DNA from 3 places in the Streptomyces sp. NPDC008121 genome. Region 3 is predicted to be linked to each of the others. Evidence: riboswitches for the same ligand, from Rfam matches in the RefSeq annotation. Region 3 holds a riboswitch; each other region holds the start of a gene.
The links. Region 3 has a riboswitch for cyclic di-AMP ahead of ACFZBD_RS14375 (peptidoglycan DD-metalloendopeptidase family protein). Riboswitches for the same ligand answer to the same signal wherever they lie in the genome.
Positions count from the first base shown of each region.

Region 1: linked by a shared signal. The riboswitch ahead of ACFZBD_RS09655 (NlpC/P60 family protein) and the one ahead of ACFZBD_RS14375 (peptidoglycan DD-metalloendopeptidase family protein) in region 3 are both predicted to bind cyclic di-AMP.
Region 2: linked by a shared signal. The riboswitch ahead of ACFZBD_RS04465 (peptidoglycan DD-metalloendopeptidase family protein) and the one ahead of ACFZBD_RS14375 (peptidoglycan DD-metalloendopeptidase family protein) in region 3 are both predicted to bind cyclic di-AMP.

Region 1 is NZ_JBIBHT010000002.1:932,388-939,381, forward strand. It holds gene ACFZBD_RS09630 (urease subunit alpha) at 1-39, opposite strand, end outside; gene ACFZBD_RS09635 (urease subunit beta) at 32-361, opposite strand; gene ACFZBD_RS09640 (urease subunit gamma) at 378-680, opposite strand; gene ACFZBD_RS09645 (TetR family transcriptional regulator) at 821-1,441, opposite strand; gene ACFZBD_RS09650 (ABC transporter permease) at 1,548-2,537, shown strand; cyclic di-AMP (ydaO/yuaA leader) riboswitch at 3,158-3,330, shown strand; gene ACFZBD_RS09655 (NlpC/P60 family protein) at 3,334-3,810, shown strand; gene ACFZBD_RS09660 (ATP-binding protein) at 3,893-4,345, opposite strand; gene ACFZBD_RS09665 (aminotransferase class I/II-fold pyridoxal phosphate-dependent enzyme) at 4,515-5,696, opposite strand; gene bioB (biotin synthase BioB) at 5,841-6,994, shown strand, end outside.
Region 2 is NZ_JBIBHT010000001.1:1,052,349-1,059,342, forward strand. It holds gene ACFZBD_RS04450 (STM4012 family radical SAM protein) at 1-772, shown strand, start outside; gene ACFZBD_RS04455 (STM4011 family radical SAM protein) at 779-1,645, shown strand; gene ACFZBD_RS04460 (GDSL-type esterase/lipase family protein) at 1,632-2,399, opposite strand; gene ACFZBD_RS04465 (peptidoglycan DD-metalloendopeptidase family protein) at 2,601-3,560, opposite strand; cyclic di-AMP (ydaO/yuaA leader) riboswitch at 3,565-3,753, opposite strand; gene ACFZBD_RS04470 (tyrosine-protein phosphatase) at 4,112-4,933, shown strand; gene ACFZBD_RS04475 (DUF6126 family protein) at 4,994-5,149, opposite strand; gene ACFZBD_RS04480 (helix-turn-helix domain-containing protein) at 5,170-5,817, opposite strand; gene ACFZBD_RS04485 (aminotransferase class III-fold pyridoxal phosphate-dependent enzyme) at 5,927-6,994, opposite strand, start outside.
Region 3 is NZ_JBIBHT010000004.1:13,815-20,808, forward strand. It holds gene lhgO (L-2-hydroxyglutarate oxidase) at 1-851, shown strand, start outside; gene trmB (tRNA (guanosine(46)-N7)-methyltransferase TrmB) at 1,005-1,724, shown strand; gene ACFZBD_RS14370 (PrsW family glutamic-type intramembrane protease) at 1,869-3,155, shown strand; gene ACFZBD_RS14375 (peptidoglycan DD-metalloendopeptidase family protein) at 3,308-4,423, opposite strand; cyclic di-AMP (ydaO/yuaA leader) riboswitch at 4,435-4,582, opposite strand; gene ACFZBD_RS14380 (SpoIIE family protein phosphatase) at 4,833-5,912, opposite strand; gene ACFZBD_RS14385 (MFS transporter) at 6,316-6,994, opposite strand, start outside.

The DNA.
Region 1 (6,994 bases), on a different contig from region 3:
GAACAGGTCGGCGTAGACGGCGCGGTGGAGCTCAGGCATGGTCGGCGCCCTTCGGGTCGAGCGGGCCGGCCGTCTCGCCGCGCAGCCCGGGGACGACCCGGCGGCCCGCGAGCGGGACGAGTTCGACCTCGACGGGGATGCCGGGCTCGAAGCGCACGGCGGTGCCGGCGGCGATGTGCAGCCGCTGTCCGCGCGCGGCGGCGCGGTCGAAGTCGAGGCCGGGGTTGGCCTCGGCGAAGTGGTAGTGGGAGCCGACCTGGACGGGCCGGTCGGCGGCGTTGAGGACGGTGAGGCGGGTGACGGGGCGCCCTGCGTTGAGGGTGACCGTCCCCTCCGCGTACAGGATCTCTCCGGGGGTCATCGGCGGCGCTCCCCGGTCACACGATCGGGTCGTGGACGGTGACGAGTTTGGTGCCGTCCGGGAAGGTGGCCTCGACCTGGACGTCGTGGATCATCTCCGGGATGCCGGCCATCACGTCGTCGCGGGTGAGCACCTTGCGTCCGGAGGCCATGAGTTCGGCGACCGTTCGGCCGTCGCGCGCGCCTTCGAGGAGGTGCGAGGTGATCAGGGCGACCGCTTCGGGGTGGTTGAGTCTCACTCCGCGCGCTCTGCGCTTCTCGGCCACGTCCGCCGCCACATGGATGAGCAGTCGTTCCTGTTCGTGCGGGGTCAGTTGCACGCTTCCACCTCACAGTCGTCCACCGGGCGGTTCCCTCCCGGACAGCAGCGGACCTTACCGATCTTCAACACTCTGTTGAGCTGCGGTGATGCGCTGCCGGGTCAGACATTGCACGTTAGGGCGGAAGTTTTTCCGACGCGTTAACTCGGGCTTTGCGTCTCCATGGACATCAGTCCGCGCAGCCCGTCCTGCAGGACCCCGACCTCTACGTCGCCGAAGAGGGCCTGCTGGGCGATGAAGCCCTGGGCGGTGGCGATGAGGGTGCGGGCCACGTGGTCGGCGGGGACGTCCGCCGCCATGAGGCCGTTGGCGCGGTAGGCCTCGACCAGCAGCGCCCAGGCCTGGCGCATGCCGTGGTAGCCCTCGGAGAGGGTCGCGTAGAGCCGTTCGTCGCGCAGCGTCTCGGACCAGACCTGGATGATCAGCCGCGCGAAGGCCTGGCGGTCCGCTCCCGCGACGCGCTCCTCCAGGAAGATCCGCAGGACCCGGCCGAGGAGGACGTCGGGGGTGGGCGGCGGCACGGTCAGCGACGCCTCCTCGAACGCGCCGCGGATGCCGTCGAACGCCTCCGACGCGATGGCGGCGATCAGCTCCTCCTTGCCTCGGAAGTAGCGGTAGACGGCACCGGCCGAGAGGCCCACCTCACTGAGGACGTCCTGCATGGAGGTGGCGTGGAAGCCGTTGCGGGCGAAGCAGCGCGCGGCGCCGTCGAGGATCTGACGGCGGCGGGCGTCGAGGTGTTCCTGAGAGACGCGGGCCATGGTCCGAATCTAAAACGAACATTCATTCTTGACAAGCGGCCACGCCGGAGGGACAGTGAGCCCAGAGCCAAAAACGAACGATCCTTCTCTTTGAACGGAAGTCGCCATGTCTGCCACCGGCACCCGCAAGACCGTCGCGGTGATGGTGCTGATCCCGGTCGTCGCGGCCTTGGCCCTGTGGGCCTTCGCCTGGCCGGCCGCGCGTCTCGCCCCGCGCGACCTGCCGCTCGGCGTCGCCGGCCCCGCCACCGCCACCGCCCCGCTGGAACAGCGCCTCGCCGAGCACGACGGCGCCTTCGAGGTCCACCGTTACGACTCCGAGGAGGCCGCCCGTACGGCGATCGAGGACCGGGTCGTATACGGCGCGGTGGTCGTGACCCCGCAAGGGCCCCGGCTGCTGACCGCGTCCGCCGCGAGCCCGGTCGTCGCGGGGCTCCTGCGCGAGGCGGTCACCGCGCAGCTCCCCGCCGGCGCGCCCGTCCAGGTGACCGACGTCGTCCCCACCCCGGCCGACGACCCGCGCGGCAGCGCGTTCGGCTCTAGCCTGTTCCCCCTCATCCTGGCCGGAGCGGCATCGGGCGTCGTCGCCACGGTCCTGGGCCTGCGCCGCGGGCGGGCGGTCCTGGCCCTCGCCGGCGCCGCGGCACTCGCCGGGATCGTCGGGGCCACGCTCGCCCACAGCTGGCTGGGCGCGCTCACCGGGAGCTGGTGGGCCGAGGCGGGGGTCCTCGGGCTGACGGTGCTCGCCATCGGCGCGACGCTCGCCGGCCTCGCGGCCCTCTTCGGCAAGCCGGGCCTGGGCCTCGGGGCGCTGCTGATGGTGCTGCTCGGCAACCCGTTCTCCGGTGCGGCCAGCGCGCCCGAACTGCTGCCGGCGCCCGCCGGGGCGCTCGGTCAGCTGCTGCCGCCGGGCGCCGGCGGATCGGCGCTGCGGTCGGTCGCCTTCTTCGACGGCGCGGGCGCGGGCTCACCGCTCCTGGTGCTCGGCGTCTGGGCGGCGCTGGGCCTCGCCGCGGTCGCCCTGGGCGGCCGCCGCACCCGGCCGGCCACCGAGCCGGAGACCACTCCGGCGCCGCAGCCGGCCCCGGTGGGCTGACGCCCCCACGAAAACGGCCGCGTGCCCCCGCTGTAGCGGACGGGGGCACGCGGCTTTCGCGTGCGCGCAGGGGCGGGCACGCGGCTCGGTTCCAAGGGGCCGGCGCGAGGGGCATCTCGCTGCAGATCGGCTCCCCCTGCGGGCGAGAGCGAGGTGCACGCCGACCCGCCGGCCCGTGCGCTGCGCGTGCTGGACGGCGAGGGGCCGGCGGAACGGGTCACCGTTCGGACGGCGAGCGGCGGGCGGAACGGGTCACTCTTCCGAGGACTCCGGCGAGTTGACATTCCCGCGTGTCGTGTCGAGGTCCACTCGGCCCACGAGGTGCGCAGAATCCCTCCCCCGTTCGGCGTAGTCGACGAATCCACATATGACCGGGGCGGGTTGCACGGCAGGTGTACACATCTGGCTGAATCAGGCGTTCCACCCCTGGTGCGGGGCCCCTTGGGCAAACCTCTGAAGATCACGAAACCTTCTTGTCCACCCGAACGGGTCAGTCGTGAGGAGCCTCACATATCGCCGTTTCAACTCGGATTTCACCCCGGATGTGGGTCAAGATCCGTGACGACGACAAGCCCCCGCCACCACGGCGGGGCGGTCCGGGCGGACGCCGAGTCCTGCCGCTGTCCCGGACGTCTGGTCGACAGAGGTGGATCGGCAGGAGTGGAGGACCCGAGCAACACGGGACGACCGGGCACGTGGGCCGTTCCTCGGGGTGAAGCCGCAGCCGCGGCCGGGCATCTTCGCCTGCCCGAACCCGACAGGTCATCCTTCACAGGCGGCTGACGAAGGGTTGCGCATGACCGCGCAGATTCATGTCCCGTCCCTGCTGTCCCGGGCCGGAGCCGTCTCGGCTCTCACCCTCGCCGCCGTCGGCGGCACGCTGCTGGCACCAGGTGCCGCACCAGAGGCCCAGGCCGCGACCTCACACGCCAACAAGGCCCTGAGCGTCGCCGCCTCCAAGAAGGGAGCGCCCTACAAGTACGGCGCGTCCGGACCCAGCCGGTTCGACTGCTCGGGGCTCACGGTCTACTCGTACAAGAAGGCGGGCAAGTCACTGCCCCGTACGGCGCAGCAGCAGTACAACAAGACCAAGCACATCTCCGCCTCCAGCAGGAAGCACGGAGACCTGGTCTTCTTCCACTCCGGGGGAAGGGTCTACCACGTGGGCATCTACGCTGGTCAGAACAGGATCTGGCACTCCCCCAAGACCGGCTCCTGGGTCAAGCTCGACAAGATCTGGTCCTCGAAGATCTACTACGGCAGGGTCCGCTGACGGGTCGTCCGACCGCGCTGCCGGAGACCGGCTGAGGGCGCCCTGCCGGCCGCGGAGCCGGGGGCCGCGGCCCGACGCCCGGTCAGGTCCCCGCGAGCGGCGCCGAGACCGGGCGCCGGAGCGCCCAGGGCAGGTCGATCCAGACCGTCTTGCCGCCCTCGTCGGTCGGAGTGACCGAGAGCCGGCCACCCGCCTCCGCCGCGAGGAAACGGATGATCACCATCCCCCGGCCGTTGTCCTGCTGGACCGCGGCCGGGAGTCTTCGCGGCCAGCGCGGGTGGCTGTCGGTGACCCCGACGTACAACCGCTCCTCGCGCTCCAGCCGGACGTCGACGGTGAAGGTGGGCGACTGCCCGAAGGTGTGCTGAACGGCGTTGGTGGCCAGCTCCGAGACGATCAGCCGGACCGTGTCGCCGGTGTCGCTGTCGTCCTCGAGCCCCCACCCCCGGAGGACGTCGTCCACGTATCTGCGGGCGGCGGACACCGAGGCGGGATCGCTCGGCAGCGTGACGGATGCTTCCTGATGGTCTGCCATGGCGACGCTGTCCTTCCCACCGGGGGCACGCCCCGGACTGCACGTCGCGTCAGCGTGCCACCGATCGTGCCGCCATAGGGGCCGATCGCCCAAGATATGCAGATATCAGTCCCCCGAAGCGGTGAACTCGGGCGTGTCGCGGGGCCGCCGGGGACGGCCCGGGCGCGGCCTACACCGCGCGCGGGGCCGTCCTGACGATGGTGTCCACCGCCTGGGCGATCCGGTCGTCACCCAGATCCGCGCGCGCCGTGAGCCGCAGCCGGGAGATGCCGTCCGGCACCGACGGCGGCCGGAAACAGCCCACCGCCAGGCCCTCCTCGCGGCAGTCCGCCGCCCATCGCAGCGCCGCCTCCGGTGACGGGGCCCGCACCGAGACCACGGCCGCGTCCGGGCGTGCGGCGGTCAGGCCGGCGTCGGTGAGCAGACGGTGCAAGGTCGTGGCGACCGTCCTCGCCCGCTCCGCGAGAGCGGGATCGCCCTGGATCAGGCGCAGGCTCGCGAGGGCGGCGCCCACGGCGGCCGGGGCGAGGCCCGTGTCGAAGATGAACGTCCGGGCCGCGTTGACCAGGTGCTCGATGACCCGGGCGGGCCCGAGGACGGCACCGCCCTGGCTGCCGAGGGACTTGGACAGGGTCAGGGTGGCGACCACGTCCGGGTCACCCGCCAGTCCGGCGGCGTGGAGCGCGCCGCGGCCTCCCGCACCGAGCACGCCCAGACCGTGGGCGTCGTCGACGACGAGCGCGGCGCCGTGGGCGCGGCAGACGGCGGCGAGTTCGGGCAGCGGCGCCCGGTCACCGTCCACCGAGAAGACCGAGTCGGTCACCACGAGGGCCCGGCGGCCGTCATGGGCCTGGAGGGTCTTGCGCACGGAGTCGGGGTCGGCGTGCGGGACCACGGCCGTCTCGGCACGGGAGAGGCGGCAGCCGTCCACGATCGAGGCGTGGTTCGCGGCGTCGGAGACGATCAGCGAGTCCCGGGCGGTGAGCGCGGTCAGCGCGGCCAGGTTGGCGGCGTAGCCGGAGGAGAAGACGAGGGCCGCCTCGAAACCGCAGAAGTCGGCGAGTTCGCGTTCGAGCGTGGTGTGCAGCCGGGTGGTCCCGGTGACCAGGCGCGAGCCGGTCGCGCCCGCGCCCCAGCGCCGTGCGGCCTCGGCGGCGGCCTCGGTGATCTCGGGGCGCCGGGTCAGGCCGAGGTAGTCGTTGCCCGCCAGGTCGAGCGGCTCCGCCTCGGCGGCGCGCGGCCGCAGCGTCCGCACCAGACCGGCCTCCGCGCGGCGGCGCGCCTCCGTGTCCGTCCAGTCGAACGGAGTCCGGCGCGGGTCCTCGTCCGGCGTGTGCGCGTCCCGGTGCATGGGCCAGATCCTTTTGTAGGCAGCGCACAGACCCTAACCGCCCGTGGCCGAGGTCAGAGTGTGGCCATCCACACACCTCAATCCGGCGCTGTTGTTCGGTTCCTCCTTGGCCGGGGGGCGTGCCGTAGGCCAGGATCAGCCCTTATGGACCTGCTGAACACGCTGGTGGACAAGGGGCTGCGGCGCGAGCTGCCGACCCGTGAAGAAGCGCTCGCCGTGCTGGCGACCTCCGACGACGAACTGCTCGATGTGGTGGCCGCGGCCGGCAAGGTGCGCCGTCAGTGGTTCGGGCGCCGGGTGAAGCTCAACTATCTGGTCAATCTGAAGTCCGGCCTCTGCCCGGAGGACTGTTCGTACTGTTCCCAGCGGCTCGGCTCGACCGCCGGGATCCTGAAGTACACCTGGCTGAAGCCCGACGAGGCCTCCCAGGCCGCCGCCGCCGGTGTGGCCGGCGGCGCGAAGCGGGTCTGCCTGGTGGCGAGCGGCCGCGGCCCGACGGACCGGGACGTGGACCGGGTCGGCAAGACCATCGAGGCGATCAAGGAGCAGAACGAGGGGGTCGAGGTCTGCGCGTGCCTCGGTCTGCTCTCCGACGGCCAGGCGGAGCGGCTGCGGGCCGCGGGCGCCGACGCGTACAACCACAACCTGAACACGTCCGAGGGGACGTACGGCGAGATCACGACCACCCACACCTACCAGGACCGCGTCGACACCGTGCGGAAGGCGCACGACGCGGGTCTGTCGGCCTGCTCGGGGCTGATCGCGGGCATGGGCGAGAGCGACGAGGACCTGGTCGACGTCGTCTACGCGCTGCGTGAGCTGGACTCGGACTCGGTCCCGGTGAACTTCCTGATCCCGTTCGAGGGCACGCCGCTCGCGAAGGAGTGGAACCTCACCCCGCAGCGCTGTCTGCGGATCCTGGCGATGGTGCGGTTCGTCTGCCCGGACGTGGAAGTCCGGATCGCGGGCGGCCGCGAGGTGCACCTGCGCTCGATGCAGCCGCTCGCGCTGAACATCGCGAACTCGATCTTCCTCGGCGACTACCTGACGAGCGAGGGCCAGGCGGGCCAGGCCGACCTCGACATGATCGCGGACGCCGGCTTCGAGGTCGAGGGCGCGGGCACGACGACGCTGCCCCGGCACCGTGCCGACGCGCTCGCCGAGGCGTCGGGCGGCTGCGGCTCGCACGCCGAGGCCGGGACCGGCGGGGGCTGCGGCTCGCACGCCGGAGCCGGCGGCGGTGGGGGTTGCGGTTCGCACGCCGAGGCCGGGGCGGGTGGCGGTTGCGGTCCGTGCGG
Region 2 (6,994 bases), on a different contig from region 3:
CCGGATCCGTGACGTGGGCGTCCCCGTCCTCAACATCGACCTGATCTACGGCATCGACGGCCAGACCGAGGAGTCCTGGCTGCGCTCGCTCGACGCGGCCCTCGCCTGGCGGCCGGAGGAGCTGTACCTCTACCCGCTCTACGTCCGCCCGCTCACCGGCCTCGGCCGGCTCTCCCCCGCCGATGCCGACCGCGAGTGGGACCGTCTGCGGCTGCGCCTCTACCGCCGGGGCCGGGACCATCTGCTGGCCTCGGGCTACGAGCAGGTGTCGATGCGGATGTTCCGCCGGGCCGACGCCCCGCCCCTGAGCGCGGACGACTATGCCTGCCAGACCGACGGCATGATCGGGCTTGGCTGCGGAGCCCGCTCGTACACCTCGTCGCTGCACTACTCCTTCGACTACGCCGTCGACATGCGCGAGATCCGCTCCCTCATCGACGCGTACACGGAGACCGGGCCGGAGGGATTCCGCCGGGCGCAGGTGGGCCGGTGGGTCGACGCGGGCGAGGCGCGCCGCCGCCATCTGCTCCAGTCGCTGCTCCAGGCCGAGGGGATGGACGTCCGCGGGTACGAGGACAGGTTTGGCACCTCCCCTGTCGCCGACTTCCCGGCCGAACTGCGCCGGTTCGAGGCGCTCGGCTGGCTGGACGAGGAGGCGCCGGCCGGGCTGCTCCGGCTCTCCGCCGAGGGGCTCGCCCACTCGGACGGGATCGGACCCGAGCTGTTCTCCCCCGCCGTGCGGGCGGCGATGGCCGCCTACGAGCCGAAGTAGGGCCGCGTGGACCTGACGATCCTGTACCGGGGGCCGCTGGCCTCCTGTGACTACGACTGTCCGTACTGCCCCTTCGCCAAGCGGCGCGACAGCCGGGAGCAACTCCGCGCGGACCGGGCCGCGCTGGAACGGTTCTCCGCCTGGGTGGCCGGGCAGACCGGCGACCGGCTGCGGATCCTGTTCACCCCGTGGGGCGAGGGACTGGTCCGCTCCTGGTACCGGCGGACGCTCACCGAGCTGTCCCGGCTGCCGCATGTCGAGCGGGTCGCGATCCAGACCAACCTGAGCTGCCGCACCGACTGGCTGGCGGAGGCCGACCCCCGGACCCTCGCGCTCTGGTGCACGTACCACCCCGGCCAGACGCCCTACGACCGGTTCCTCGCCAAGTGCGGTGAGCTGGCGGCCCGGGGGACGCGGTTCAGCGTGGGGGTCGTCGGACTGCCGGAGCACCGGGAGCACGCCGTACGGCTGCGGGCGGAGCTGCCGTCCGAGGTCTACCTCTGGATCAACGCCGCCGAGGGGTACGCCTACACCGACGAGGAGGCCGACGCCTGGACGGCGCTCGACCCCCTCTTCCCGTACAGCCGCCGTCCGCACCGCTCGGCCGGTCTCCCCTGCCGGACCGGCGAGTCGGTGATCTCCGTGGACGGCGACGGGACGGTCCGGCGCTGCCACTTCGTCAAGGCCGAGCTGGGCGGTCTCTACGACGGTTCCTACCGCGCCGCCCTGCGCCCGCGCGCCTGCCCGCTCTCCGTCTGCGACTGCCACATCGGCTACGTCCATCTGGAGTCGCTGCCGCTGTACGACGTGTTCGCGGGCGGGGTCCTGGAGCGGATCCCGGCGGCGCCGCCGGGCGGTCCTAGAGGGGCATGAGGTCGGGCCGCTTGGCCGCCACGTGGTCGCCCGAACTCTCGCCCCGCAGCCGGCGGCCGATCCACGGCACGAGGTACTCCCTGGCCCACAGGATGTCGTCGCGGCGCAGGTCGAGCGCGCCGCGCGGGGGCAGGGGCGGCCACGGCTGGTCCGGGTCGGCCGGTACCTCGATGCCGAGGACCTGGGCGGCGCGGAGCGCGACGCGGGTGTGCCCCTCGGGCGAGAGGTGCAGCCGGTCACCGTCCCAAGCCCGCCTGTCCTGGACGGACTTGAGCGACCACAGGTCCAGGACCGGGCAGCCGTAGCGGTCGGCGATGGACCGGACGTGGGCGGTGTAGGTGGCGATCTTGCCGCGCAGATGGCGCAGCACGGGCACGTCGCGGGTGTCGAAGCCGGTGGTCACCATGACCGTGCCGACGGCCGAGGTGAGGTCGGCGACGGCGCGCTCGAAGCGTTCGGCGACGGCGTCCGGGTCGCTGCCGGGCCGGATGATGTCGTTGCCGCCCGCGCAGAAGGTCACCAGGTCGGGGGCGAGCTGCTTCGCCCGCGGGACCTGCTCCGCCACGATCTGGTCGAGGAGGCGTCCGCGCACGGCCAGATTGGCGTAACGGAACGCGTCGTTCTCCGGCAGCCGGTCGGCGAGGAGGACCGCGAAACGGTCCGCCCAGCCGAGGAAGCTCCCGCCGGGGCCGGGGTCTCCCACGCCCTCGGTGAAGCTGTCTCCGATCGCCGCGTACGACCCGAATACGTCCATGTCTCTTGATCTCGAATCGTCTGCCACGGGAGCACATCTTTCCTTTACGGGTGTGACCTACGCGACCGTAAGGAGGGGTTGACGGAGGGTGAGATATGCCACCGGTCAAGATTGCACCAAGGCGGAATACGCGAAGGGCCCGGCACGAAGGTGCCGGGCCCGGTGCGCACCCGGAGAGAAGGCGATTCCGGGTGGGGTGCGTCAGATACCGACGCCCTTCTGGCGGAGGTACTCGAGCGGGTCGATGTCCGAGCCGTAGCTCGGCCCGGTGCGCATCTCGAAGTGGAGGTGCGGGCCGCTGGAGTTGCCGGTGGAGCCCGACAGGCCGATCTCGTCGCCGCCGCTGACGGACTGGCCGGTGGAGACGGAGAGGGAGGAGAGGTGGGCGTACTGCGAGTAGGTGCCGTCCGCGTGCTGGATGACGACCTCGTTGCCGTACGAACCGCTCCAGCCGGCGGAGTGGACGGTGCCCGCGCCGACGGCCTTGACGGAGGTGCCGGAGGAGGCCATGAAGTCGACGCCCGTGTGGTAGCCGGAGGACCACATGGAGCCCGAGGCGCGGTACTGGGTGGAGATGCCGCCGCTGACGGGGGCGACCCAGCCGGAGGACGCGGCCTGGGCGGGCTGCTCCTGGGCGGGCGCCGGCTGGGTGCGCTCGGCGCTGCGGGAGCTGCGGGTCTCGGACGCGTCGGCGGAGGACTTCTCGGCCTTGGGGGCGGCCTTCGGCGCGGCCTTGGGGGCCTTGGCCTTCGGGGCGGGCGCCTCGGCCGTCGACTTCGCGCCGATGCTGAGCTTCATGCCGGGGAAGATCAGCGAGGGGTTCTCGCCGACGACCTGGCGGTTGTCCTGGTAGAGCTTCTTCCAGCCGCCGGCCAGGTGGTGCTCGGAGGCGATCTTGGACAGGTAGTCGCCCGCCACGACGGAGTACGTCGTGGGCTTCGCCTTGGCGGCGGCGGGGGCGGCCGGCGCCTTCGCGGGAGCGGCGGCCACGGCGGCGACGGCCTGCTCGGGGGTCACGGTCGGGGCGGACTTCTCGGCGGCGTGGGCTCCGGTCGCGCCGAGGAGCGGCAGGGCGACGACGGCGCCGCCCGTTCCGGCGGCGACGAATCCGCGCGTGATCGGGTTGACCTTGGGACGGCGGTGCTTACCCTTCGCGGGCATGGCGAATTCCTCTCCGTCGCCTACGAGGTGAGCTGTCGGGTTCGGGCTGGAGTTGCCCGGTCGCGATCGCTCGCGACTTCACCCCAAGCCGCTCCGGATCGACCGGATCGGCGTACTACCTGGGTCCCCCGCTCCTGCCGTACGTGGGTGGGTGCGGATTCCGGACGGTGGCAGGATTCGGCGGTCCGACCGGATTGACGGTGACCGTAGACGAGCGGGGTCGGCGTGAACAAGCCGCTCTTTTCCCCGCCCATTCGGAGGAGCGATATACGTCCGGAATTCCGGTCACCCTCCGTGGATGCGGGACTCTCGACATCCTTTTCTCGCAGGGCGTTTGCAGAAGACGATCAGGCACGGTCCGTCACCTGTGAGACGCTGCTCACGCGACGAAACCCATCTCCCCTGCAATCAGGGCGCGTTATCACCAAGGCCCTAATTCGGACAGAACACCCATTCCCGTCCGAGGGGTGTGCGCCCGGCTCGTCACCCGGAATGATTGCCCCTGGAACCGATCTCGTATCGTCGAAGTCCGCCAACCTTCAGGAGCACTCGTGACGCAGCAGCTGCCCCAGGTCTCGTCGACCGAACCCGAGCTGACCGGGGTCCGCAATTTCCGGGACGTGGGCGGCCTGCCGACCGAGGACGGCGGGTCGGTCCGGTTCGGACGCCTCTACCGCAGTGGCCACCTCGCCCATGCCACCGAGGACGACGCGGCCTTCCTCGCCGGCCTGGGGCTGCACACCGTCTTCGACTTCCGCAACGCGGCCGACCGGAAGGTGGAGGGCGCGGACGTCGAGCTGCCCGGCGTGCGGAACGTGAACATCCCGCTCAACGACCCGGCGGACGGCAAGGAGTTCTGGAAGCTGGTCAGCGGCGGCGAACTGGATCAGCTGCGCGAGGCGCTCGGCGACGGTAAGGCGGCCGACCGAATGTCCGATTCCTACCGGAAGATGGTGGTCGAGCGGACGGCGGAGCACAGCCGCGTCCTGCACGCGATGGCCGACGACAGCGTTCCCGCGCTGATGCACTGCGCCGCCGGGAAGGACCGGGCGGGGCTCTCCATCGCGATCTCGCTGCTCGCGGTGGGCGTCGAGCGGGAGGCGATCGAGGCGGACTACGTCAAGTCGAACGACCCGCACCGCCGCTACAAGATCCGCCGCAGCTCCACCTCGGCGGACGCCATGGCGCCCGAGGTGATGGAGCTGCTGAGCCCCCTCTTCGACGCGCGGGTGGAGTACCTCCGGGCGGCCTTCGAGACGATGGAGCAGACCTGGGGAACGGTCGAGGCGTATCTCTCGCAGGGCCTCGGGCTCACCCCGGAGACCCGGGAGCGCCTGCGCCGGAGCCTGGTGACCGGGCCCACCGAGGTCTGAGCGGCCGGGACCGGCGCGACGAGCGAGCGGGGCCGGGCCTCCGGGCCCGCTCGCGGTCCGCTACTGGTTCTGGCCGCCGAGCAGGAACAGCAGGTAGAGGAAGCCGGCGAAGAGGTGTCCGGCCACCAGATAGGCGAAGAGCCGCAGGACCAGGCCCTTGGGGAACTTGCCGCCCCCACGCTCCTCGCCGGTGACCGCAGTTGATTTGTCGGACATGTCGGATCCCTTCCGGGGGCTCATCGCGGGCGGGCGGTCGTGTCGCCGAGACAGGTCTCGGCCGCGGGGCTCTGCATCAGCGTGTGGACGAAGAGCAGGTCGGCGCCCCCGCGCGTGGCGGCGCCGATGCGGTGGGGCGTGAGCGAGTCGAAATGGGCGCTGTCGCCCGGGTCCAGGACGTGCACGGCGCCGCCGAGGGAGAGCCGCACCCGCCCGTCGATCACGTGCAGCCACTCCTCGCCGGGATGGACGCGCACGATGTCGGAGCGGGTGGCGTACGGCACGTGGACGCGGAGCGCCTGCAGGGCGCGGCCGGCTCCGCCCGCCTGGTGGTAGATCCAGCCGTCGGCCTCGACCGGCTCGGACCGGTCGGCGCGGATGACCGGGTCGCGCTCGGGGGGCACCTCGCCGAGGAGCGCGGAGACCGTCGTACCGTAGATACGGGCCAGCGCGAGCAGCATCGGCAGCGAGGGCTGGCGCCGGCCGGTCTCCAGGCGCGAGAGGTGCGCCGGGGAGAGCCTGGCCCGCCGGGCCGCGACTTCCAGGGTGAGCCCGCGCCGTCGGCGCAGCCCCCGCAGCTGGGGGGCCATGTCGGGCAGCGCGCCGGCTTCGTCCGGGCCGTCCGGCGCGAGGGGGTCCGGGGACGGCTCCCCGGGGAGGTGCTCCATGCCCCCATTGCGCCAGGATCTTTCCCCTGAGGCAAGTTTCTTGCCTCAGGGGCAAATCCGCCCCGGCCAGGAGCGCCCGACCGTGAGGGCCGCCGTGCCGTCTCCGGTGCTAGCGCTGTGCGACGGCCTGCTTGACCAGCGTCTTGCCGAAGTCCCACATCAGTCCGCCGCCCCCGTGCGCCTCGTCCATCACCGCCGTGAAGGCGGTCATGAACCGCTCCACGTCCGTCTCGTCGATCACCAGCGGCGGAATCAGTTTGATCACTTCCATGTGGTCACCCGACACCTGGGTCAGGATGCGGTGCCGCTGGAGCAGCGGGACGACCACCATCTGGGCGAAGAGTCCCTTGCGGGCGGCCTGCAGCATGGTCCACCGGCCGCGCAGCCCGAGCGAGGAGGGCCGCCCGAACTGGATCCCGATCATCAGGCCCCGGCCGCGGATGTCGTGCAGGAGTTCGTAGCGCGGGACGAGCTCCCGCAGCCGCGAGGACAGCAGCTCGCCCATCCGCCGCGCGTGCGCCACCGTCCCCTCGGACTCCATCACCGAGAGCACGGCCAGCCCGGCCGCCATGGCCTGCGCGTTCGACCCGAAACTGGCCGAGTGGACGAGCACCCGGTCCATCGAGGAGTACACCTTCTTGAAGATCCAGTCCTTGCCCAGGGTCGCCCCGACGGGGACGTACCCGCCGGAGAGCGCCTTGGCGACGCAGACCAGGTCGGGCTCGACCCCGTCCTCGTGCTGGTACGCGTAGAAGTCGCCGGTCCTGCCGAGCCCGGTCTGCACCTCGTCGGCGATGAGCAGCGCCCCGTGCCGGTGCAGCAGCTCCTGGGCCGCGCACAGGAATCCGGGCGGGGCCTCCTGGACGCCCTTGCCCTGGATGGGCTCCACGACGAAGGCGGCGACGTCCCCCGTGCGCAGCTCCCGCTCCAGCGCGTCGAGGTCGCCCAGCTCGATCGGGGTGTCGGGCAGAAGCGGGGCGAAGCCGTCGCGGAAGCTCTTCTCGCCGTTGACGGAGAGAGAGCCGGTGGTCAGGCCGTGGAAGGCGTGCGAGCAGTAGAGGATCCTCGGCCGTCCGGTGGCGTACCGCGCGAACTTCAGCGCCGTCTCCACGGCCTCCGTGCCGCTGTTGCCGAAGAAGACCCGGTCCAGGTGGGGGCTGTGGGCGAGGAGCCGTTC
Region 3 (6,994 bases):
GGGAGAACGGCATTCCGGTGCGGGAGCTGGGACCCGCGCAGATCAGCGCGTACGAGCCGAGGGTGCGGGGTCTCGCGGCGATCCACGTCGGCACGACGGGGATCTGCGACTACGGCGCGGTGGCGGCGCAGCTCGCCGAGGCGTCCGGGGCCCGGATCCTGTACGGCTCGGAGGTCACCGCGATCGACCGGCGGCCGTGGGGTGTGGCCGTCCGCACCGCGTCCGGCACCATCGTGCGCGGCCGGGTCCTGGTCAACTGCGCCGGGCTCCACTGCGACCGGGTCGCACGCCTCGCGGGCGACGACCCCGAGATGCGGATCGTCCCCTTCCGCGGTGAGTACTACGAACTGGCCGACCCCTCGCTCGTGCGCGGCCTGGTGTATCCGGTGCCCGACCCCGCCTTCCCCTTCCTCGGGGTCCATCTGACCCGGGGCATCGACGGCGGTGTCCATGTCGGCCCGAACGCGGTGCCGGCGCTGGCCCGGGAGGGGTACGGCTGGTCGGTCGTGCGCCCGGGCGACCTCGCCGGGACGCTGGCATGGCCGGGATCCTGGGCCATCGCACGGGAACACTGGCGGTACGGCGCGGGCGAGCTGCGGCGGTCGCTGTCGAAGCGGGCCTTCACGGAGGCGGTGCGCAGGCTGCTGCCGGTCGTGGAGGAGCGGGATCTGCGGCGGGCCGACGCGGGCGTCCGCGCCCAGGCCGTCCTCCGGGACGGGACCCTGGTCGACGACTTCCTGATCCGCGAGTCGGCGAGGACGGTGCACGTGCTGAACGCCCCGTCCCCGGCGGCCACGGCCTCGCTTCCGATCGGCCGGGAGGTCGCCCGGCGGGCGCTGGCGCTGCTGTAGACGTGGGCTTCGCGGGGCGCCCCGTAGAATTGCCGCATTGTGTCTGAGTCCCGTGAAACCCTTCCGCGCCCGGCCTCCGGGCCCGTCCTCGCCGAGCCCGTTGCCGCCGTCGAGCCCGCCGCCGAGCCCGTCGCCGCCCGGCGGGGCAGCCGGATGTTCGCCGCCGGGGAAGGGCCGCTGCCCGACCCCGCCGGATCGCACCACGAGCGGCGGATCCGCAGCTTCCAGCCCCGGCGCAGCCGCGTCACCGCAGGTCAGGCCGAGGCCATGCTCAAGCGCTGGCCGGACTGGGGCCTGGACATCGACGGCAAGCGGGTCCTCGACCTGAACGAGATGTTCGGCGGCCTCCCTGTCGTCCTGGAGATCGGCTTCGGCATGGGCGAGGCCACCGCGAAGATGGCCGCCGCCGACCCCGGCACCGGCATCCTCGCCGTGGACGTCCACACCCCCGGCCAGGGCAACCTCCTCGGTCTCGCCGACCGGGGCGGGCTCGAGAACGTACGGGTCGCCAACGGCGACGCGATCATCCTGCTGCGCGAGATGCTCACCGCCGACGCCCTCGACGGCTGCCGCGTCTACTTCCCGGACCCCTGGCCCAAGAAGCGCCACCACAAGCGGCGCCTCATCCAGCCCGAGTTCCTCACCCTCCTCGCGACCCGGATGAAGCCCGGCGCGATCCTGCACTGCGCCACGGACTGGGAGGAGTACGCCGAGCAGATGCTGGACGTCCTCTCCGCGCATCCCGACTTCGCGAACACACAGTCCGACGGCGGCTACGCGCCCCGCCCGGAGTTCCGCCCCCGCACCCGTTTCGAGGGGCAGGGCCTCGACAAGGGCCACGCGGTGCACGACCTGCTCTTCCGGCGTACGTAGCCCCGGCTTTTCCACAGGTGGGGCCCGTTCCGGTGCTCCTGCTTACGCCCGGGGACGGCTTGTCCACAGGTCGCGGAACTCGCGCGCACTCTGTCGGTGCGGCTCGTTAGGGTCGTTCACGTGTCGAATCCGTTTCTCTCCCCCGTGCCCGCCCGGGACACCGAGGAGCCGGCCTTCCCCGGCGTCCCCGGCCGTGCCCAGTGGCGCTACCGGCCCCGCCGCGCCTTCTGGCGCAGCAAGGTGGTCCGGGCCGTCGCCATGGTCACGGTGCTCGCGCTCTGCGCCCTGGTGATCCTCGGGCTGGTGCGGCACGAGACGGGCACGGAGGGGTTCCTCGTCGGGCTCACTCTGGCCGTGCTGCCCGTGCCGCTCCTGATGGCCGCGTTCCGCTGGCTCGACCGGGTGGAGCCGAGCCCCTGGAAGAACCAGCTCTTCGCCTTCGCCTGGGGCGCATTCGCGGCCGCGCTGGTGGCGCTGACGGCCAACACGTTCGCCGTCCGCTGGATCGCGACCGCGACCGCCGACCCCGCCTCGGCGGACACCCTCGGCGCCACCGTCGTCGCCCCGGTCGTCGAGGAGAGCGCCAAGGCCGCCGCGGTCCTGCTGCTCTTCCTCTTCCGCCGACGGGACTTCACCGGAGTGGTGGACGGTGTGGTCGTCGCCGGGTTCACCGCCACCGGCTTCGCCTTCACCGAGAACATCCTCTATCTCGGCAGGGCCTTCGGGGAGGACCAGGAGTTCGGCGACTCGGGGCTCGGCTCGGTGACGGCCGGGACCTTCTTCGTACGGATCGTGATGTCGCCGTTCGCGCATCCGCTCTTCACGGTGCTCACCGGCATCGGCTTCGGATTCGCCGCCCTCGCCGCCCGCCGCCGGCGCGTCCGCCGCGTCCTGCTCCCCCTCGCCGGCCTGATCCTCGCCATGGGCATGCACGCCCTGTGGAACGGCTCGGCCGTCTTCGGCGGCTGGTGGTTCCTCGTGGTGTACGGCGCCTTCATGGTGCCGGCGTTCGCGCTGCTGACCTGGCTGGCGATATGGAGCCGGCAGCGGGAGCTGCGGACCATATCCGGGCAGCTCCCGGCGTACGCGGTGGCCGGCTGGCTCTCGCCCGCCGAACCCCTCGCGCTCTCCTCCATGAGGGCCCGCTCGGTGGCCCGCGCCTTCGCCGCACGGACGTACGGCAAGACGGCGGCGCGGGCGGTCGGGGAGTACGAGGCGTTCGCGACGACCCTCGCCTTCCTGCGCCACCGGGCCGAGCGGGGCGCGGCGGAACCGGACTTCGCCGCCCGCGAGCAGGAGCTGCTGCACCACCTCTGGCACCGCAAGGCGGTCGCCTCGCCCGCGCTCACGTACGCGGCGCGGGCGACCGGGCAGGTGTGGGCGCCGCCGCAGTACCTCGACTACAGCGGCTACAACCCCTATCGGAGCTGACGCGGTCGACGGCGGGACGCTCAGGCCCCTCGCGCGCAGCCGAGCGGTCGGACGGTCAGGCCCTCGCCGCGGAGTTCAGGCCCTGGCCGCGGTCGTTCAGGCCCCGCGGACTTCAGGACCTGGCCGCGGTCGTTCAGGCCCGCGGGCGATGGTCAGAGGTTCAGGCCCTTGTCGCGCAGCCAGGCGGCCGGGTCCACGCCGGAGCCGCCCGGGGTCTTGACCTCCAGGTGGAGGTGCGGGCCGGTGACGTTGCCGGTGGCGCCGACGCGGCCGATCGTCTCGCCGGTGCCCACCGACTGGCCCGCGGAGGCGGTCATGGAGGACAGGTGGCAGTACCAGACCTCGGTACCGTCCGCGAGCTCCAGGACGATGCGGTAGCCGTACGAGCCGGACCAGCCTGCCGACTTGATGGTGCCGCCGTGGACGGCCTTGACCGGGGTGCCGGTGGGGGCGGCGAGGTCGAGGCCCGTGTGGTAGCCGGAGGACCACATCGAGCCGGACTCGCCGAACGTGGAGGTGATGACGTACGAGGAGGTGGGCAAGGCGTAGCTCGCGGCGAGCTTGGCCAGGCGCTCCGCCTCGGCCTTGGCCGCCGCCTCCGCCTCGGCCTTCTTCTTCGCCTCTGCGGCGGCCTTCTCCGCGGCGCTCGCCTTGGCTGCCGCTTCGGCGGCGGCCTTCTCGGCGGCCGCCTTCTCCGCCGCGGCCTTCTCGGCGGCGTCGGCGGAGGCCTGCTGCTGCTCGGCCTGCTGGAGGATGCGGGCGCGCAACGCCTCGCCGGCGTCGGCGGTGGACGCGGAGGCGGAAGCGGCGGAGGCGGATCCGTTCGCGGAGCCGGCCGTCCCGGTCGCCTCGGCGGGCAGGGCGAGGGTGGCGGTGAGCGGCTGGAGGTTGTCCGTACCGGCGCCGTCGACGCCCTCGGTTCCGCCGGTGCCGTCCGCGATCAGTTCGCCGACGCCGGGCAGTTCGGAGGCGTCGGGGAGGTCGAGGTCGGGAAGGGAGATGGAGACGGCCGGCTTCTCCTGGGCGGTGGCCAGGCCGCCGGCGCCGACGGCGGCGATGACACCGACGCCGAGGACGGTGGAGGAGCGGGCGAAGCCGGAGCGCTGCTTGACCACGCGGTGGCGGCCACCGGAGCGGGCCTGCTGGCGGAGGGAGTCCTCGGTGGGATTCCACTCCTCCCACGCGCCGGTGTCGTTGTCCGTCCCGGCGGCACCCGAGGCACCGAACGCGTCGAAGGGGGCTTCGGGGGCAGGGGTGTTGGACGCCACGGAGGCGTGCTCCTTTCCTTCCTTCTCGCCTACCGGGTTAGCTGACGGGTTCGGAGCAGGAAGGTCTCCTACGAGCACTGCCGCACAGGTGCGAAAGCGCCCGATTCACCCCAAGTAGTGGTTCCCCGGTTCCTTTTCAGGATTCGGCGCGTGCGCACGGTGCCGTCTCTAACGACGGCTGGGACGACCGCGCTGCGTTATCGAACGTTAATAGACAGGGGGTCTGTATTCCAAGCTGTTCCTACTGATCGTTCATGGGATTGCGGGGTAATGGCCCGACTTGCCCCCCACATGACCCTGTTTCAGTGAAAAGGCGCCGACGAAACCGAATCTGATGTTTCGTCAATTGTTATCGGAGCGGGACCTTTCGATCACAGATGGTCACCACAGTCGGCGTCACCGCAGGCCGTCACGGCACCACCGGCATGGTCCGGCGCCGCTCCGGCTGCCCGCGTGCCGGGCGGCTCACCGCCAGCAGCGCCATGTCGTCCGTCGTCCCGCCGCCCGTGTACCGCCGCACGTCGTCGACGAGCGCGTCCAGGAGCTCCTCCGGTCCGGGGAAGATCCGGCCGGCCAGCCGCTCGGCGGGATCGTAAAAGGTGCCGTGGGCGTCGCGCGCCTCGGAGAGGCCGTCGGTGTAGAGGAGCAGCGTGGCGCCCGGCGGGTACGGCGTCTCGTCGGCCCGGTCCGGCCAGGCGGCCAGGTCGCCCATGCCGAGCGGCAGCGCGGCCTGGCTCGGCGCCAGCATGGTCAGGCCGCCGTCGGTGTAGAGCATCAGCGGCTCCGGGTGCCCGCGGTTCACCACCCGTACGAGACCGGCGCCGCGCGGGATCTCCGCGAGGACGGCGGTGGTGAACCCCTCGGCGGCGTCCAGGCCGGTCCGCCGGGTGCCCTCGCGGGCCAGGGCCCGTTCCAGGCGCTGGGCCACGCCCTCCAGCGTCGACTCCTGCTCGGCGGCCTCCCGGAAGGCGCCGATGACGACGGCGACGGCCTCGACCGCGTCCATCCCCTTGCCCCGTACGTCGCCGACCACGACCCGTACGCCGTAGGGGGTGTCCTGGACGGCGAACAGGTCACCGCCGATGAACGCGTCGGCCTGCGCCGCCTCGTAGCGGGCGGCGACCTGCAGCCCGCCGATCCGCTCCGCGGGCGTCGGGAGCACGGCCTTCTGCGCCGCTTCGGCGATCACCCGCGCCGACGCCAGCCGTTCGCCGCTGCGGCGGACGACCCGGTTGATCAGCAGGGCGAGCGCGGCGACCGTGATGACGGTGAGGGTCTCGGTGAGGGCGGGGACGTCGGTGACGGTCCTGTTGTAGAGGTGCAGTCCGACGGAGGCGAGGACGGCGGCGATGCCGGTGAGCAGGGTCGTCAGCATCGAGAAGAGCGGCGCCGCGATGAGCGGGGCCGCGGAGAACAGCGGGGCGGCGGTGTAGGCGGGCGGGGTCGCCAGGTCGAAGACGACCCCTCCGGCGATGATCAGCGGGGGCAGGGCCCGGACGAACCGGCGGGCCCGCTCGGCCCGCGAGGGCGGACGCGGGCGGGGGTCCGGGCGGAGGTGGGGAAGGCCGTGCGGGCCCGATTGCGGACGGGAGCGGCCGTGCGAGGGGGCGTTCGAGGCCGGACGCGGGCGTTCGTGCGGGCCCGGGCGCGGATGCCCGGAAGCCCCGTTCCCCGCCGCTCGCTGCCCCACCTGTGCTCTCCTGCCGGATCCGTGCACGGCGCCGGACGGTACCGTGCCCTTCCCAGCGTGCCGGTCGCCGCCGCGGGCGGCGACCCCGCGCCGCCGAGTGGAGTACGGCACGCGGCCGCCCCGGCCGCCCCGGCCGCCCCGGTAGCCCCGGTAGCCCCGGACAGCGTCCGGAGAGCGCCGGCCCCCCGTCGGGGCGTACGGCTCAACCCGTCGCCGCCAGCCGGCCGCTCCGGGCCAGGGCCCCGATCGCCACCGCGCAGCCGAGACCGACCGCGGCCAGGACCAGCCACGGGGTGGCGGAGCCGCCGGCCACGTCGAGCAGCGCCCCCGTCCCCAGGTTCCCGAGGGTGATGCCGATCCCGCAGACGGTGTTGTACAGGCCGTAGTGGGTGGCGACCCACCGGCCGCCCGAGAGGGCGACGACCGTGTCCATCTCGTACGGGTAGAGGACCGCGTTCCCGAGCGCCAGGACCGCCGCGCACAGCAGCAGCCCCGCCACCCCCGGCACCCCGGCCGGGAGCAGGAAGGCGGTGCCCATCAGTGCGAGGCCGAGGACCAGGCAGCGCTCCCGGGTCAGCCGGCGGCCGCACCAGGCCGTGATCCGGAGCTGGCCCGCCAGGGCGACGAGCGCCGAGATGACGAACAGGGCGGTGGTCGGCGCCGTGCCGTCCGCCGCGAGCGGCAGCGCGAGATAGACCTGGAAGGACAGGACGTACGAGCCGGTCATCGCGAGCGAGAAGAGCCAGAAGGTCCGGTTCGCGAGCACGGTACGGAACTGGCCCCGCCCGCCCCCGGCGTCCGGAGCCGCGTCCCCCCGGGCCCCGGCCCGTACCGGCAGGTGCCGGAGCTGCACCACCGTCAGGACGGCGAAGAGCGCCGCC